Regions from separate parts of the Streptomyces sp. NPDC047130 genome, predicted to be linked through region 1. Evidence: riboswitches for the same ligand, from Rfam matches in the RefSeq annotation. Region 1 holds a riboswitch; the other holds the start of a gene.
The links. A riboswitch is a leader RNA that binds a small molecule or an ion and turns the genes downstream of it on or off. The one in region 1 is predicted to bind cobalamin.

Region 1 (3,395 bases):
CTCCGGCACCCGCGTCTCGGCGACCGGCCGCGTCTGGACCCCGCGGTGGGTGAAGCCATGACCGTCCACTTCGTCGGCGCCGGCCCCGGAGCCGCCGACCTGCTCACCGTCCGCGCCGTGCGCCTGCTCGCCGAGGCCGGCACCGTCCTCTACCCGGGCACCTACCTCGACCCGAAGGTGCTCGACCACTGCGCCCCGGGCGCCCGGCTGGTGGACACCCAGCGGCTCGACCTCGACCGCATCACCGAGCACCTGGTCACCGCCCACCGGGCGGGGGAGCAGGTCGTGCGGCTGACCTCCGGCGACCCCTCGCTCTACTCGGCGCTCGCCGAGCAGACCCGCCGCCTCGACGCGCACGGAGTGCCCTGGGACGTCACCCCCGGCGTGCCCGCCTACGCCGCCGCGGCCGCCGTGGTGGGGCGGGAGCTGACCGTGCCGCTGCTGGCCCAGTCGGTGGTCCTCACCCGCACCCGGGCCCGGTCCACGCCGATGCCCGGTGCCGAGTCGCTCGCCGCGTTCGCCGCCACCCGCGCCACCCTGGTGCTCCACCTCGCCATCACCCGGATCCGCGACCTGATGGCGGAGATCGAGCCCGAGTACGGCCCCGACTGCCCGGTCGTCGTCGTCCACCGGGCGAGCCAGCCGCAGGAGTCGGTGCTCCGCGGCACCGTGGCCGACATCGCCGACGCCGTCGAGGAGGCCGGACTGCGGCAGGCCGCGGTCATCCTGGTGGGCCGGGCACTCGACCCGGCCCCCGGCGGGGAGTCGTTCCTCTACGACCCCGCCCGTCCCCGCCTCAGCCCACCGTCAGGCTCCACTGGGTGACCGTGCGCGACGGCGTCCACCCGGTGAACGAGCCGATCTGCGCCGTCGTCTCCACCGCCAGGCGGGTCAACTCCCCGCCATGGCGGCGGTAGGCGTCCGCCAGCATCACCTCGGTCTCCAGCGTCACCCCGTGCACCACCAGCCGGCCGCCCGGCGGGAGCGCCCCGAGACAGGCCTCCAGGACGCCCGGCCGGGTCGCCCCGCCGCCCACGAACACCGCGTCCGGGGCCGGCAGCCCGTCCAGCGCGCCGGGCGCCCGCCCGGTCACCACCCGCAGCCCCGGCACGCCCAGCCGGCCCGCGTTCCGCGCCACCCGTTCCGCCCGCCCTGCGTCCGCCTCCACCGCCGTGGTGCGGCAGGTCGGGTGCGCCCGCATCCACTCGATCCCCACCGAGCCCGCGCCCGCGCCCACGTCCCACAGGTGCTGCCCCGGCGCGGGCGCCAGCCGGGCCAGCGCCGAGGCCCGCAGATCGCGCTTGGTGAGCTGACCGTCGTTCTCGAACGCGTCGTCCGGCAGCCCCGCCACCAGACCGTAGGCCGGCGGCCCCGCCAACTCCAGTGCCAGCACGTGCAGTTCAGGCACGTCCTGGGGAGGCGACGCCAGCCAGGCGTCCGCCGTGGCCGCCAGCCGGGACTCCGTCGACGCGCCCAGATCACCGAGCACCGTCATCACGGTCGCCCCGTACCCCGCGCCCGCCAGCAGCGCCGCCACCGCGTCCGGCGTCCGCGCGTCCGAGGACAGCACCAGCACCCGGTGGCCGGGCGCCAACTCCCGCAGCAGCAGCCGCGGATCACGGCCCACCAGGGTCACCACCGCGCACCGCTCCGACGGCCAGCCCATCCGGGCCCGCGCCAACGCCACCGAGGAGACCGCGGGTTCGACCCGCACCGCCCCGGCCCCCAGCAGGTCCAGGAGCGTCGTGCCGATCCCCGACACCAGCGGATCGCCGGAGGCCAGTGCCACCACCCGCGCCCCGCCCGCGGACTCCAGCAGGGCCGGCAGCCCCTCCCGCAGCGGCGAGGGCCACGCCTCCCGGCGCTGCCCCGCCACCTCCGGCAGCATCGCCAGGTGCCGCCGCCCGCCCAGCACCACGTCCGCCCCCAGCACAACGCGCCGCAACCGCTCGGGCAGCGAGGCCCATCCGTCGGCGGCCACGCCGACGACGGTGACGCGGGGGGCCGCGATTTCGGGAAGGAGGGGAGGGGGCGTGCCGATCGTCATACCCCTGACGCTATCGTGGTCGATCACAGGCACGAGGTGCCCCTACGGCCCAGCCATCGGAAACGGTGAGGACGGTCCACGGGGAGAATCTGGGAAGCCCGGTGAGAATCCGGCACAGGCCCGCTGCGGTGAACCGAGCCTCGCTCACGAGGACTCGGCAAGTCCGAAGACCGGCCTCGCGCCCGCCCCTTACGGATGGCGAAACGAGCGGGAGCCTCACATGCCATTGGTGCGTACGCACTACCCCTTTTCCGCGATCGTCGGCTGCGACGCCGCCGAACTCGACGACCTCGGCCTCTCCCTGGTGCTGACCGGCATCTCACCGGCCATCGGCGGCGTCCTGGTCCGCGGCGAGAAGGGCACCGCCAAGTCCACCGCGGCCCGCGCGCTGGCCGCCCTGCTGCCGCCCGTCGACGTCCACCCCCAGGACCGGTTCTCCACCGACCCCGCCGACCCGGACGACGACTCCCCGGACGGCCCCTTCGAGCCCGGCACGCCCCTGGAGAGCCGCCCGGTCCGCCTGGTGGAACTCCCCGTCGGCGCCACCGAGGACCGCGTCCTCGGCTCCCTCCACCTCGAACAGGCCCTCTCGCACGGCAAGGTGGCCTACGAACCCGGCCTGCTGGCCCGCGCCCACCGCGGCATCCTCTACGCCGACGAGGTCAACCTCCTGCCCGACCACCTGGTCGACCTGCTCCTCGACGCCGCCGCCACCGGCCGTGTCACCGTCGAACGCGACGGGTTCTCCATGGAGCACGCCGCCCGGTTCCTGCTCATCGGCACCATGAACCCCGAGGAGGGCGAACTCCGCCCCCAGCTCCTCGACCGGTTCGGCCTCACCGTCGAGGTCGCCGCACCCCGCGACCCGGCAGCCCGCGCCGAGGTGGTGCGCCGCCGGATGGCCTACGACGCCGATCCCGCAGCCTTCGCCGCCCGCCACCGGCCGGCGGAGCAGGCCCTGGCCGCCCGTGTCGCCGCCGCCCGCGCACGGCTGTCCCGGGTCACGCTGTCGGACACCGCCCTCGGCAAGATCGCCGAGATATGCGCCGCGTTCGACGTCGACGGGCTCCGCGCCGACATCGTCACCGCCCGCACCGCCGTCGCCCACGCCGCCTGGGCCGGGCGGACCACCGTCACCCGCGCCGACATCCGCCGCGCCGCCCGGCTCGCCCTGCCCCACCGCCGGCGCCGCAACCCCTTCGACGCGCCCGGCCTCGACGAGGACCTGCTCGACCGGATCCTCGGCGACGACGAACTCCCGCCGGACCCGCCCACCCCACCAGGGTCCGGAGGGCCGGACGGGCAGGACGGCCCGGACGACGCCCCCGGCCGGGACGGCCCGCAGGAC
Region 2 (3,395 bases), on a different contig from region 1:
CCGGCCCGCACCAGGCGGGGGAGCAGGTCCGACATCGGCGTGGTGAAGGCGAAGAGCAGGACCCCCAGCGAGGCCGCCGAGCTCCGCAGGAGCAGTTCCCCGGCGCGCACCGGCCCGTCGGGGGCGAGCCCCACCAGCGGGCCGTGCGGACCGCCGACCCGCACCAGCAGCGTCGCCGCGCCCGTGAGGCAGAACCCCAGCGGCACCCGGTACGCCCGCCACAGGCGCCCGGCCGGCACCCGCGCCGGCCCCAGCAGCAGCACCAGCGCTGCCGCCAGGACCAGCGCCGCGCCCGGCCAGGGCGGCAGCGAGACGGCCAGCACGGTCAGCCCGAACCCGAGCACCGCCTTGTCCACGGGATGACGGCGGCGCCAGCGACTGCCGTGCGCCGCCGTGTCGATCGACAGCACCGGCGTCAGACCCGTCCGGAGCCCGGCGCGTCCCCGCGCCCCTCGTCCACGGCCCCGTCCGCGCCCTCGGCCCCCGACCCGGTCACCGAACCGGCAGCCGAACCGGCCCCCGACCCGGCCCCCGACCCGGTCACCGAACCGGCAGCCGACCCGGCCCCCGAACCGGTCACCGACCCGGTGGCGGACCCGGCCCCCGACCCGGCAGCCGAACCGGCGGCGGACCAGGCCCCCGACCCTGCAGCCGATCCGGTCACCGAACGGGCAGTCGATCCGGCGGCGGACCCGGCGGCCGACCCGGCGGCGGGCCCGGTCACCGACCCGGCGGCGGACCGGGCGGCGGACCCGGCGGCCGTCCCCAGGGCCGCCACCGCCCTGGCCTCGCCCTGGCGCCGTCCCCGCCACAGCCCCAGGCAGTAGGCGACCACTCCCGCGCCCACCGCCGCCTGCAGGGCGAACAGACCCGACTCGATCTCGCCCGACGGCGGCTCGTAGACCGGGGAGAACCACGGCCGGTAGTCCGGGTCGATCTCCTGGATCGCCACCTCCGCCTCGGCGTCCGCACCGGCGAACGGCTCCTCCTTGTGGTCCCCCAGCCCGAACGCCACCGGCAGCACGGCCAGCAGGACGACGCCCAGCACCAGCAGCAGGTTGATCCGCGCGTTCCGGCTCATCGGGCCACCGCCTCGGCGTCGGCCTTGCCGCGGGTGCCCGGACGCAGCCCCAGCCGCGCCAGTTGCCCGCCGTTGGACTGCGCCAGCAGCCGGACGACCAGCACCGTGAGCAGCCCTTCGCCGACCGCGAGCGGGATCTGCGTCACCGCGAAGATCGAGCCGAACTTGCCCAGCGCGCCCGCGAATCCGCTCGCCGGGTCCGGGAACGCCAGCGCCAACTGCACGCTGGTCACGCAGTAGGTGCTCAGGTCGGCGACGAACGCGGCGCAGAACACCGCGACTTCGAGCCCCGCCCCGCACCGCCGGGCGAGCAGGTACGCCCCGTACCCGGCCCAGGGGCCGACCACGGCCATGGAGAAGACGTTGGCCCCGAGCGTGGTCAGCCCGCCGTGCGCGAGCAACAGGGCCTGGAACAGCAGGGTGACGGTGCCCAGCACCGCCACCACCGGGGGCCGGAACAGCACCGCCCCCAGCCCGCTCCCGGTGGGGTGCGAGCAACTACCGGTCACGGACGGCAACTTGAGCGCCGACAGAGCGAACATGAAGGCACCCGAGGCTCCCAGCAGGAGCGTGCTCTCGGGATGCTCCCTCACCTCACGGGTGAGTCGGCGTACTCCGTGGACGACGAACGGCGCGGACGCGGCGCCCCAGGCGACCGCGTGCACGGGAGGAAGGAACCCCTCGGCTATGTGCATGGCTCAGCAGACCCTCTCCAGCACCTCGTGGATGGACGACGCGCCTTGGCCGGTCTCCTGGCTGACGGGTACCACACGCCCGTGCTCCGCCTTCCCGGGTCCGTGAGGACCCAGTGGCTGCCCGCGAGGGCCGGAGCCGGACTTCCCGATCACAGTGGCGAGGGCCGCACCGGCATCACACCGGATTTCCCGTTCACCAAGGCGTTGTGACAGTAATGGGGCAGCCGCCCACTGACAAGCGAGCCTCCCGCCGCTCCGCCGGGTCAGGGACGGTCCAGCGCCCAGGTCTGCAGGACGTACGGCCGCCCCTTCTCCTCCCCGGTGATCAGCGGGACGTCCAGCCGCCGGAACCCCGCCCTGGTGGCGACGGCGACGCTGGCCGCGTTCTCCGCCTCCAGCTCGAGGATCACCTGCCGCGCTCCCAGCTCCTCGAAGGCGTACGAGGCCATCACCCGCACCGCGCGGGCCGCGAGCCCCCGGCCCCGGTGCGCGGGCCCCACCGCGTACCCGATCTCCGTCCCCTCCGGCGACCGCCGCAGCATCACCTCGCCGAGCGGTGCCCCGCCGTCCACCGTGACGGCGAGCAGCACGGCCGTCCCCTCCGCCCGCAACTGCCGCGTGCGCACCAGCCGTTGCCGGCCCGCCTCCTCGTCGAAGGGGGAGACGATGGGCGTCCAGTAGGCGATGTCGGGGTGGTCGAACAGGGCCGGCATGGCGGCCACGTCGTCCTCCGTCCAGTCACGGAGGACGAGACCCTCCCCGCGCAGCTCCATCCGCTCCGGGAACGCGGGCTGCTCGGGCCGTTCGGGCTGCTCGGGCGGTGCATCGGTCATGGCAGGGCCTCCAGGCGACGGGCGACGGGCGACGGGCGACGGGTACGAACGCGCATCCTGTCTCCCACCACCCGCCCCTGTCAGCCGCTTTTCCGCCCCGCTGCCACGGCCGCCGCCCCGGCGGCACCGGCCCACCGCCCGCCCGCACGGGCGCCGCACTCCTTCGCACCCTCCGACGCCAGGCACATCCGCCGCCCCCGCACCCCCGGGAGTCCGCCGTCCGCCCCGCCCTGTCCCCCGGCGGGGGGCCCTGCCGGCTCCGCAGGGGCCCCGAGCGGCCCTGCGGCCCTCAGGGCTCGAACCGGTAGCCCATGCCCGGCTCGGTGATCAGGTGGCGGGGGTGCGAGGGGTCCGCCTCCAGCTTGCGGCGCAGTTGGGCCATGTAGACGCGCAGGTAGTTGGTCTTGTTGCTCTGGTAGGCGCCCCACACCTCGTGCAGCAACTGCTTCTGCCCGACGAGCCGGCCGGGGTGGCTGAGCAGGATCTCCAGCAGGTGCCACTCGGTGGGCGTCAGGCGCACCTCCTGCCCCTCGCGGGTCGCCCTCTTCGCCACCAGGTCGACGGTGAACGAGGCGGTCTCCACCACGCTGGTCTCCGTGGCCGACGACACCGCCCGGGTGCGCCGCACCGCCGCCCGCAGCCTCGCCAGCAGCTCGTTCATGCTGAACGGCTTGGTCACGTAGTCGTCCGCCCCGGCGTCCAGCGCGGCGACCTTCTCGTCGGAGCCCTGGCGCGCCGACAGCACCAGGATCGGCACCCTGGTCCAGCCGCGCAGACCCCCGGTGA

Region 2: it holds a riboswitch for cobalamin, as region 1 does, so the genes downstream of both, ABZ836_RS16085 (energy-coupling factor ABC transporter permease) here and ABZ836_RS20710 (VWA domain-containing protein) in region 1, are expected to answer to the same signal.

What each region holds. Positions count from the first base shown of each region.
Region 1 is NZ_JBEYUK010000017.1:58,917-62,311, forward strand. Features, by position in the region: gene ABZ836_RS20695 (precorrin-2 C(20)-methyltransferase) at 1-61, shown strand, start outside; gene ABZ836_RS20700 (SAM-dependent methyltransferase) at 58-825, shown strand; gene cbiE (precorrin-6y C5,15-methyltransferase (decarboxylating) subunit CbiE) at 797-2,047, opposite strand; cobalamin riboswitch at 2,103-2,241, shown strand; gene ABZ836_RS20710 (VWA domain-containing protein) at 2,268-3,395, shown strand, end outside.
Region 2 is NZ_JBEYUK010000011.1:125,190-128,584, reverse strand. Features, by position in the region: gene cbiQ (cobalt ECF transporter T component CbiQ) at 1-410, opposite strand, end outside; gene ABZ836_RS16090 (energy-coupling factor ABC transporter substrate-binding protein) at 416-1,081, opposite strand; gene ABZ836_RS16085 (energy-coupling factor ABC transporter permease) at 1,078-1,776, opposite strand; cobalamin riboswitch at 1,806-1,992, opposite strand; gene ABZ836_RS16080 (GNAT family N-acetyltransferase) at 2,040-2,609, opposite strand; gene ABZ836_RS16075 (response regulator transcription factor) at 2,899-3,395, opposite strand, start outside.